2 linked regions of the Candidatus Puniceispirillum marinum IMCC1322 genome follow. Each later gene encodes a partner of the first gene's protein in a complex. Links are inferred from orthologs where the notes say so. Each region holds a gene or a part of one and is shown on either strand. Other genes may lie near its edges.

Evidence for each region.
Region 2: the proteins of SAR116_RS09835 (region 1) and accD are in contact, whole or in part, in a solved structure (PDB 8UXZ), measured with the Escherichia coli proteins. The link is inferred for Candidatus Puniceispirillum marinum IMCC1322 from one-to-one orthologs.

The regions. Positions count from the first base shown.
Region 1 is NC_014010.1:2,114,282-2,121,842, forward strand. The notes cover bases 2,065-4,809. They hold SAR116_RS09835 (acetyl-CoA carboxylase carboxyltransferase subunit alpha), read left to right. Parts: upstream 2,065-2,831; coding sequence 2,832-3,788; downstream 3,789-4,809. Other genes in these bases: SAR116_RS09830 (tyrosine recombinase), read left to right, coding at 2,065-2,802; SAR116_RS09840 (carbon-nitrogen hydrolase family protein), read right to left, coding at 3,820-4,680; grxC (glutaredoxin 3), read right to left, coding at 4,682-4,809. Outside these bases: SAR116_RS09825 (hypothetical protein), read left to right, coding at 1-1,805; more of SAR116_RS09830, read left to right, coding at 1,867-2,064; more of grxC, read right to left, coding at 4,810-4,945; SAR116_RS09850 (ComF family protein), read right to left, coding at 4,994-5,710; SAR116_RS09855 (methyltransferase domain-containing protein), read left to right, coding at 5,861-6,754; SAR116_RS09860 ((deoxy)nucleoside triphosphate pyrophosphohydrolase), read right to left, coding at 6,755-7,180; bifunctional glutamate N-acetyltransferase/amino-acid acetyltransferase ArgJ, read right to left, coding at 7,161-7,561. UniProt on the Escherichia coli protein: Component of the acetyl coenzyme A carboxylase (ACC) complex. First, biotin carboxylase catalyzes the carboxylation of biotin on its carrier protein (BCCP) and then the CO(2) group is transferred by the carboxyltransferase to acetyl-CoA to form malonyl-CoA.
Region 2 is NC_014010.1:1,376,922-1,379,741, reverse strand. It holds accD (acetyl-CoA carboxylase, carboxyltransferase subunit beta), read right to left. Parts: upstream 1,931-2,820; coding sequence 1,070-1,930; downstream 1-1,069. Other genes in the region: trpA (tryptophan synthase subunit alpha), read right to left, coding at 1,955-2,776; SAR116_RS06420 (bifunctional folylpolyglutamate synthase/dihydrofolate synthase), read right to left, coding at 1-1,070.

The DNA of each region.
Region 1 (7,561 bases):
CCGCCGACACCACAAAAGATGCCCCGCTTGATGCCGAAATTCAGACCTTGGCCGAAATTCAGACCTTGGCCGAAATTCAGACCTTGGAAAGTACCAGCGCTGCCTATGGCAGTGCCAAGCTTGGTCGGCGCAAGATTTCCGATATTGGGCTGGCTGCGATTGGCGTCAGTGATACAGCCCGCCAGAATAGTACCCTCGATAGTTTGATCTGGCGCGGGACACCAGCCAAAAACGCTGCCTTTCTGCTTGAAAATGGGGCTGTCGCCAACCAGTCACCAAGCTTATCGGCTTTGGCCTATGATGTTGTGGCCCGACAGTCAGTGCCGCCAATGGGTGCAAATATGATCGCTGGCGATCTGGTACGTGCGCGTTTGGCATGGCTGGCGCGCGCAGGCCGTTCAGACGATCTGGCCGTGCTTGTCGAACAGCTACCCGATAATGAAAAATGGGCAAGCTGGAAACGCTGGCTTGTCGAACACCATCTTATGAGCCGGCGTGATGATATTGCCTGTGCCACGGTGGCGGCGCAGATTGTGATAACGCTGGATCCATTCTGGCATCAGGCGAAAGTTATCTGTGATGCGGTTCAGGGCGATATGAGTTCGGCGCGCTTTGCCGCTGACGTGCTGGCGGCGACTGGCATGGGTGATCCGACCTTTATGGGTCTGGTTGACGAGTTATTTACTGGGACTGTGTTTGAGGATATCGATCCGACAACGCTGGATACAATTCACATTGTTCTGATGGAGGCTCTGCACCGTCCGATCCCGATTGAAGGGATCGCCATCATGCCACCACAAATGGCACAGACGATCACCTCGCTTCGTTATCTAAGCGATGATGCGCGAATGGTTTCGACCTATGACGGGTTGCAACGGGGTCTTGTGTCGCCGCGCGAAGCGGGTAAATTATGGCGCAGTGCTGGTGATAGTGAAGATAACCCGCAATCAGCTTTGGCCCGTCTTGATAGCGAGGTTAGTGCGCTGACCTCGGCAATGGCATGGCGTGCGCTTGATGTTGATGAAAGCAACGCGGTTTTTGGCTTGATCGTGGCGGCGATGAAACGCGAGATTGCGGCGGGCAATGGCAGTCTGATGTTACCACTTTATGCCGAGCTTGCCATCAATGCGCTTGAAGTGATGCAATCTCAAACCGCAGTCATGACACCGGTTGATGCGGTTTTGGACAATAATGCCACGCTGACATCGCCCGGGGCGAATGACAATGCGAGTATGACTGGTAATGCGGCTGTTACTGTGCCAACCGTAACAATGCCTGATGAAGCCGTGCTGGCTGATATTGATGTTCTGTTGGCCTTGGCTGATCCGGCAACGGTGCCTGCGATACTTGAGGCTAGCAATCCGATAGCCGATCATATTCGTACCTTGCTGACATTGAATGCAGGCGATGTATGGGATGCTGATACAATGCAGATGCTCGATACATGGCATCTGCAACCGCTTTTGCACGCCGCCGGCATAAACGCGCCGGATATATCCTGGTTTGATCTGCTCCAAAGTGGCACACATTCATCTTATAACCGCGAAAAACTATCGCCTGTTCTGTTACGTGCCTGTGGTGAAGCGGCCGCAAAGAAACGGGTTGCCGAAACCATCCTGCTGGCAAGCTGGTTGCTACAATCGACAGATTTCACCAATATTGATCCGGCTGATGCTGGCCTTGTGATCCAGCATTTGCGAGATGTTGGGCAGGATACAGTTGCGATGCGTCTGATGCGTGAAATTGCTAGGGCGCATCTTATGGCGCAATTTGTGGCTGGTGAACAGGATGCAGATGCAGGCTGATCAATATTCCAGACCATAGGGTGTGAAGCATAGGCATCCGGATAATAAGCGGGGTGACTTGTTGGATAAAACCGCATTAATCAATCCTGAAGATAACATTCATATCGAGGGATTTTTGCAGGCGTTATCGGCTGACCGTGCGTCGGCGGCGAATACGCTGGCGGCCTATCGGCGTGATTTGAATGATGTCGCGACTATTATGCAGGGGATTGATAAAACATTACATAATGCAACCGTTGATGATCTGCGACAGGCTATTCACGCTTGGCATCTGCGCCGTTTGTCGGCACGTTCGGTTGCACGGCGGCTTAGTGCCTTGCGGCAGTTCATGGGCTGGCTGGTCGAAGATAATATCCGCATCGATAATCCGATGCGCTGGATCGACAGCCCGTCGGTACCAGCACCAGCGCCCAAAAGCCTGACTGAAGCCGAGGTGATTGCCTTATTGAAAGCGGCAAATGCCCTTGAACCTGAGGCGGCGGCGGTACGGGCGCGAGCTATTCTGGAAATATTTTATGCCACCGGCTTGCGGGTCAGCGAAGTCGTCAAGCTTCAGGTTGCCCAATTCCGGCGGAATCCCGAAAGCCTGCTGGTGACAGGCAAAGGTGGCCGTGAACGTGTGGTGCCGCTGGGGGATGCGGCCAAAACCGCGGTACAATATTGGATCGAGATACGGGATCGCCATGCGGCGGCACTGATGTCGGATTATCTATTTCCAATGGGGGATGGGCCAATGACGCGTCACCAATTTGCCAGCTTGTTGAAATCACTGGCACTGGCTGCCGGAATCAACCCCGATCGGGTTAGTCCGCATGTGCTACGCCATTCCTTTGCAACACATATGCTCAATCGAGGTGCTGATTTGCGAAGTCTGCAAACGCTACTTGGTCATGCTGACATTACAACCACACAGATTTATACGGCGACACGCCCCGACCGGCTTGCTGGTCTGGTGGCTAGCGCACATCCCCTTGCCACAAAGACGCAAGATAGTTAATATATAAACGTACTTTTTAGGATTCATATATGCGACATTTTCTTGATTTTGAAAAACCTATTGCCAGCCTTGAAGGCAAGGTTGAAGAACTCCGCCATATGACGACTGATGGCAACATTAATATCGCTGACGAAATCGGCAAGTTACAAACCCGTATCGAGCGTGAACTCAAGCAGACATACGAAAAGCTGGGTGCCTGGGAAAAGGTGCAGGTTGCACGGCATCCTGAACGCCCGAAAGTGCGTGGTATTGTCGATCAATTATTCGAAGATTTCACGCCGCTTGCTGGTGACCGTAACTATGCCGAAGATCATGCTGTGATTGCAGGTATGGCGCGTTTCCGTGGCCAGTCGGTCATGGTTATGGGTACCGAAAAAGGCAGCACAACCGAAGAACGTATCAAATGTAATTTCGGTATGGTGCGCCCTGAGGGATATCGCAAAGCAACCCGCCTGATGGAACTTGCTGGCCGCTTTGGTTTGCCGGTTCTAAGCTTTATTGATACGGCTGGTGCCTATCCCGGGCGTGGTGCCGAAGAACGGGGTCAGGCCGAAGCGATCGCAACATCGATCCGCTCCTGTATGCGTCTGCCAACCCCAATGGTAGCGGCGATCATCGGCGAGGGTGGTTCTGGTGGTGCCATTGCGCTGGCGGCGGGCAATCGCGTTGTCATGTTTGAACATGCGATCTATTGCCTGATTTCACCCGAAGGGTGTGCGTCGATCCTGTGGCGTAGTGGCGAACATGCAAAGGATGCGGCCGAAGCACTGCGAATTACATCGGATTATATGCAAAAGCTAGGTGTTGTTGATGATGTTGTAACCGAACCGCTTGGCGGTGCGCATCGTGATCAAGTTGCTGCGATTACGGCATTGGGTGACGCGTTCGAAAAACAGCTTAAATCAATGGCTGGGATGAGCAGCAAAGACTTAATCGCTGATCGAGCACAAAAATATATGCAGATGGGCGATAAAGGTCTCGCCTAAGCATTTTTTCGCTGGAATTAAGATAGCTGGACTAGCTAAGCGTGGTCGGCTTTAAGATAGGATGCGTTGTGATCGCGGGGATGGCCTTGCGCGCTGACTCAATCTGGCTTTGATCGATATCGGCGATAATGACATCTTCACCATCCTGTGCCTCGGCGACTATTTCGCCCCATGGTGCCACAATCAAACTGTGACCATAGGTGACGCGGCCATCGGCATGCGTGCCCATCTGCCCGGGTGCCACCACATAACAGCCTGTTTCAATCGCCCGCGCGCGTAACAGAATATGCCAGTGTGCCTTGCCGCTATTCTGGGTAAAGGCGGCGGGCACCATCAACACATCAGCGCCATCACGCGCCAATTGGCGATATAGATGCGGAAAGCGCAGATCATAACAGATCGTCATGCCGATGTTCAGATCATCGACTTGCGCCAAAACCGGCTGATCGCCAGCCTGAAAATAGGCAGATTCTTCATAAACCTGTCCGTCGGCAACATTGGCGTCAAACATATGTATCTTGTCATAGATCGCGGTAATGGCACCGCTTGGATCAATTAAATGCCCACGATTAACCAGATGACTTTGATTAACCAAATGACTTTGATTCATAGGGCTTTTGCCATCGGCTGTCCGCATCAGCATCGACCCGACAAGCAGCCATATTTTATGTGTGGCGGCCTGTGCCTGAAGGCGTTTGAGGCTGGCACTATCGTGGGTATGTTCGGCAAGCTGGAACAAAGCCTCACGATTTGTGGGCAGAAAGCTGGCCGCTTCTGGTAAGCATACCATGTCCGCCTGTTTGGCAACGGCCTGTGCAATCAGCGTTTCGATGACTGGAAAGGTCACATCGGCAGTAGCACCAGCACAATATTGCAAGGCGGCGATACGCATTTTACGACCCAAGCTTGAGCAATTTATCGAGGTGGCCTGCCCGATCGAGGGCAAAAATTTCGTCCGAATCACCTATATGTTCATCATCGACGAAAATCTGTGGTGAGGTGGTGCGGCCTCCGGATCGCTTTGTCATTTCGCCGCGCAAGTCACTGTTCAGCGATACATCGATCTGTTCAAATGGAACATTCTTGGCTTGCAGTAGCCGTAACGCGCGGGCGCAATAGCCACATCCCATCTGTGTATAAATTTCAATTTTGGCCATCTGCTTGTGCCCCTATAATCATAAACAAAACAATGCACGTACGTTGTTTCAGGTTACGCGCGCAATTACCAGACCACATATTGACCCAGCACCAGCCATTTGCAAGGTTTTTGCCGCTTCGAACAAGGTTGCGCCGGTGGTCATGACATCATCGATCAGCATGATTGGGCGATTGGCAAGCGCCGGTTTCTGATGTGCTGGCACGGCAAAGGCACCGCGCACATTATCAATGCGTTGCTGCCGGTTTTTACCTGCCTGACTGGGTGTGTTGCGCTGACGGATCAGCAAAGAGGGCGCAAAATTGTCCGGTGCCATATAGCGCGCCAACTCGGCTGACTGGTTGTAGCGGCGCCGGAAATAGCGGCGTCGTTCTAATGGGATTGGAATCACAAGCTGATTTGGCTCTGATAATTCATCGAAGAACCGCCGCACAAGCCGTGCTAGTAAAGGGGTAAGATGCAGGGCATCAGCATGTTTATAGCGGATGACGAGAGTGCTGGCGATATCATCATAGCGGCAGGCGGCACGGATGCTGGCAAGTGGTGGTGGTGCGACCCAGCATCTGGCGCATCGTGTATCGGGCAAAGCATAGGGAAGTGGACGGCCACAACAACTGCAAAAAGGTGTCGAAATTTGTTCCAGCCGTTGCCAGCAAGCGGCGCATAGACCAGCACCTTCGCAAAATGTCCGACAATGGGGACAGAGATGCGGCAATAATATGTTGGCTAGCTGGTTGAACCAGATATTCAAATACCCAGAATCCATCAAGCCCCCCGTAACTTGTTTTCCTGTAACTTATATTCCCGTCATTAGCCTATAGGATTAATATGAATATCTGGTTAATGCGGCCATCGGTAAAGGTAATAGGGTTGCAGTTCTGGCCGAAGCCATTACATCAAAGGCATGAACCAGCCGATGCCCATCCTGTTCGACAAAGCCAGCCTGCGCCATCATCGTGATCGCGCCGCCGCCAGCTATGCTGATTTTTCCTTTTTAAAAGAGGAAGCGGCGATCCGCGTGATTGACCGGCTTGAACTCGTGCGTCGTGATTTTGATCTATGTCTCGATTTTGGCTGTCATGATGGTGTGCTATCGCGGCATCTTGCCAAGCTGGGAAAAACCGGCACGGTTATTCATGCGGATTTATCGCCAAAATTTGCCAGCAATGCGCTGGCGCATGGAGCAGCGATTGCCTGTGATATAGACAGAGTGCCGTTTAGGCCAAGCAGCTTTGACGCGGTGTTTTCCTGTCTGACGATGCATTGGGTTGATGATCTGCCAGGCGTCATGGCGCAAATGCGCGCGGCGCTTAAACCGGATGGGCTGTTATTGATCAGCATGCTTGGTGGCAACAGCCTGACCGAGTTACGAAGCGCATTGGCCGCGGCAGAAAGTGAAATTGATGGCGGCTTGAGCCCGCGTTGTGCGCCGATGGCGGATATCCGCGATATCGGTGGCTTGCTGGGGCGGGCAGGTCTGGCATTGCCGGTTGCCGATAGTGATCGTCTGACGATCACCTATCCGAACATGTTCCGCTTGATGGCTGATCTGCGCGGGATGGGTGAACAGAATGCCTTGATGGATCGTCTGCGCAGGCCAACCAGCCGTGCTTTATTTATGCGCGCGGCCGAAATTTATCAGGCCGAATATGGTCATGATGATGGCACTATTCCGGCTAGTTTCGAAATCATTACGCTGACCGGCTGGGCACCGCATGAAAGCCAGCAAAAACCAATGCGCCCGGGCAGTGCCACGCATCGATTAGCTGATATGCTAAATAGTGAAGAACAGGATCCAGAGGCCGGGTGATTATAAAAGATCCTGTAACACCGGAATTAACGGGATATCGGCAGGCGGCATCGGATAATCACGAAGCTGGTTTGGCCGCACCCATTTCAGGGCACCCCCTTCGACAGGACGCGGACGCCCATGCCAGCGGCGACACGCAAACAGCATCATCAATAGATGGAAATCATCATAGGCATGGCTGGCAAAGCTGAGCGGGGCCAGACATGATTCGCTGGTGTTGATATCAAGTTCTTCCTGCAATTCACGGATCAGGGCGGCTTCGGGGCTTTCGCCCGATTCGATTTTACCGCCGGGAAATTCCCATAGCCCGCCCATGCTTTTATGTGCCGGACGTTGCGCCAGCAATATACGTCCATCAGTATCAATCAGCGCCACCGCACTGACCAACACAAGTGGTAGCTGGGGATTAGCTTCGGTAGTCGGCATTGATCGAAATATATCCATGCGTTAAATCACAGGTATATACCCGTGCGGTGCCCGAACCCGTGCCAACAGAGACAGCAATATCAATGTTCTGCCCCTGCATATGGGTAGCAACGGGCGTTTCGTCAAAATTTTCGACACGTTGACCTGCCAGCGCAACATCAAAGCCACCAATGCGGACGCCGATGACATTTTGATCAATGCCTATACCAGCTTTGCCAACCGCCATGACAATGCGCCCCCAATTGGCATCACATCCTGCGACAGCTGTTTTGACGAGTGGTGAATTGGCGACAGACATGCCTATTTTATAGGCATCTGAGTCGTTGTCAGCGCCTAGAATATCGATTGTTATTAATTTCTGGGTACCTTCGCCATCACGCA
Region 2 (2,820 bases), 740 kb from region 1 along the record:
TGAAGGTCGGGAAGCGCGGCCACCAGTGCCTGCGCCCCATGTGCATTATGTGCCCCATCCAGCCATATTGATTGGTCTGGCATAAGGGTTGTCAGATCACCTTTGTCCAGCTTCTGTATGCGGCCCGGCCATATGGCATTACCCAGGCCGGCAACAATTTTAACAGGTGCTAATTTGCGGCTTGTCCCAAGCGCATGGATAAGCGCCGTCGCGGCAAGGCTGGCATTATCAACCTGATGTTCACCAGCAAGGCCGGGTGTGGGCAAGGTTACCGCACCGTCATTCAGATCAGTGTTGCTATAGGTAATGGCAATGCGCCCATCTGCGGCCTTATACCCGTTAAAATCAATGCTGGCCGTAAAAAGCTTGGCGCCAATTTCCTCTGCATGCGCGTTCAGTTGCTGTGCAACAACGTTATCTTGTTGCGCACTGAAACAAGGCACGTTATGCCGCATGATACCGGCCTTTTGCGATGCAATGGTTGCCACATCATTGCCCAGAAAATGCTCATGATCACGGGCAATAGGCGTGATTATTGTGGCTAGCGGCCTATCCAGAACATTGGTCGAATCCAGAGTGCCGCCAAGTCCCGTTTCCAATAATAACAAATCTGCTTCACATTGTGAAAAGGCCAGCATCGCGGCGGCTGTGGTCACTTCAAAGAAGGTGACTTCATCAGTACCATTAATATTTTCAACCTCTTCAAGAAGGTCAGCCAATGCGCCATCGCTAATCAATGTCCCGGCTAACCGGATGCGCTCGTTAAACCGGCATAGGTGAGGCGAGCTATAGACATGAACGCGTAACCCGCACCCCTCGGCCATGGCGCGCATATGGGCAATGACGGATCCTTTGCCATTTGTACCTGACACATGAATTGTTGGAGGCAATGCATGATGTGGATTACCTAACCGGTTTAATAGCGCAAAGGTACGATCAAGCCCTAGATCAATAAGCTTGGGATGAAGCGCGGCAAGACGATCAAGCGCATGTTGCGCGCGCATAGCATCATGTGCATCCTCGCCATCAGTTGAGCTGGACGCAAGATCAACAGAATCAATATCGGTCATCAGGCCGCCTTGCTATTTCCCATTAGGAAGCCAAGAATGCGGCCGATATAGGCGCTTTGCTCGCTACGGGCAACGACACTGTCAACCATGCCATGTTCTTGCAGATATTCCGCAGTCTGGAAATCGTCAGGCAGTTTTTCACGCACCGTTTCCTCAATGACGCGGCGTCCGGCAAAACCGATAATGGCACCGGGCTCGGCAATCTGAATGTCACCAAGCATAGCAAAAGAGGCCGTCACACCACCAGTTGTTGGATGCGCCAGCAAAACAATATAGGGCAAATTGGCATCACGCACCTGATCAACGGCAGAAATCGTACGCGGTAACTGCATCAGTGATAACACGCCTTCCTGCATACGGGCACCACCAGTTGATGGCACAGTGATCAATGCGGCTTTGCGTTTTACAGCTTCTTGCGCGGCCAACACAATCCCGTTACCAACCATGCGCCCCATTGATCCACCCATGAAGCGGAAATCAAAGGCAGCCATCACCGTGTCACAGCCCCCGATTTTACCAACACCCACAGCGATAGCATCATCAAGGCCAGTACGGTTACGTGTATCACGCAAACGATCAGCGTATTTCTTTGTATCGCGGAATTTAAGGGGATCATCAACGATTTGCGGTAGGGGGATGATATCGAATTTGCCATCATCAAAAGTCATGGCAAAGCGGCTTTCCGGTGGTAAAGGCGCGTGTGAACCGCAGGTAGAGCAACAATTATAGGCCTGCTCAAATTCGCGATGGAAAATCATCTGCCCGCAGGCTTTACATTTTACCCATAAATTATCGGGTACATCATCTGATTGAACCCATGCCTTGATTTTGGGGAGTACAGAATTTGTAATCCAGTTCATCGCTTACATCCCTTCGTCGTCTGACTACTTACCGCTAACAGCATTTGCAAGTTCCCTCACAAATGCGGCAACTTTACGGACGATATCATCATTACCGCTACCATCTTGCGAAAGATTGCTGGCAATAATATCAACAACGGCTGATCCAACAACCGCACCATCACTCAATTTTGCAACTTCCGCTGCCTGTTTAGCTGTCTTGATACCAAAACCTGTGACAATCGGCAAATCTGTGTGGTTGCTAATCCGCTTATAGGCGGTGTCTATAGAGTCAGCAGCGGCACTTTTGGTGCCTGTTATGCCTGTCACTGATACATAATAGACAAAGCCATTGGCCTCGGCCAGAACCGTTGGCAGACGTTTATCATTCGTCGTTGGTGTTACAAGTCGGATAAAGCTAAGACCAGCCTGTTTTGCGGGAATGCACAACTCTTCATCTTCTTCGGGCGGCAGATCAACCAGAATTAAACCATCTACACCTGCATCGACAGCATCCTTCAAAAAGACATCATTGCCATAAATATAAATAGGATTGTAATAGCCCATCAGAATGATTGGAATGTCAGCATTCTTTGCACGAAACCGTTTGGCCATGGCCAATGTCTTTTGCAAGCTCATACCAGCTTTCAAAGCCCGTAGTGACGCCGCCTGAATGGCCGGACCATCCGCCATCGGATCAGAAAAAGGCATGCCTAACTCGATAAAATCAACGCCCGTATCTGCAAGGGCATGCAATATTTTTTCAGATGTTTCAAGGTCGGGGTCGCCAGCCGTGATAAAGACGCCTAAAACGCCTCGGTCTGCTGACTTTGCTTTGGCAAAAGCTGTCTCGATACGACGTGTCATTATAATTCCTTTGTTCGTATTATGTCTTCGATGCAATGTGTGGT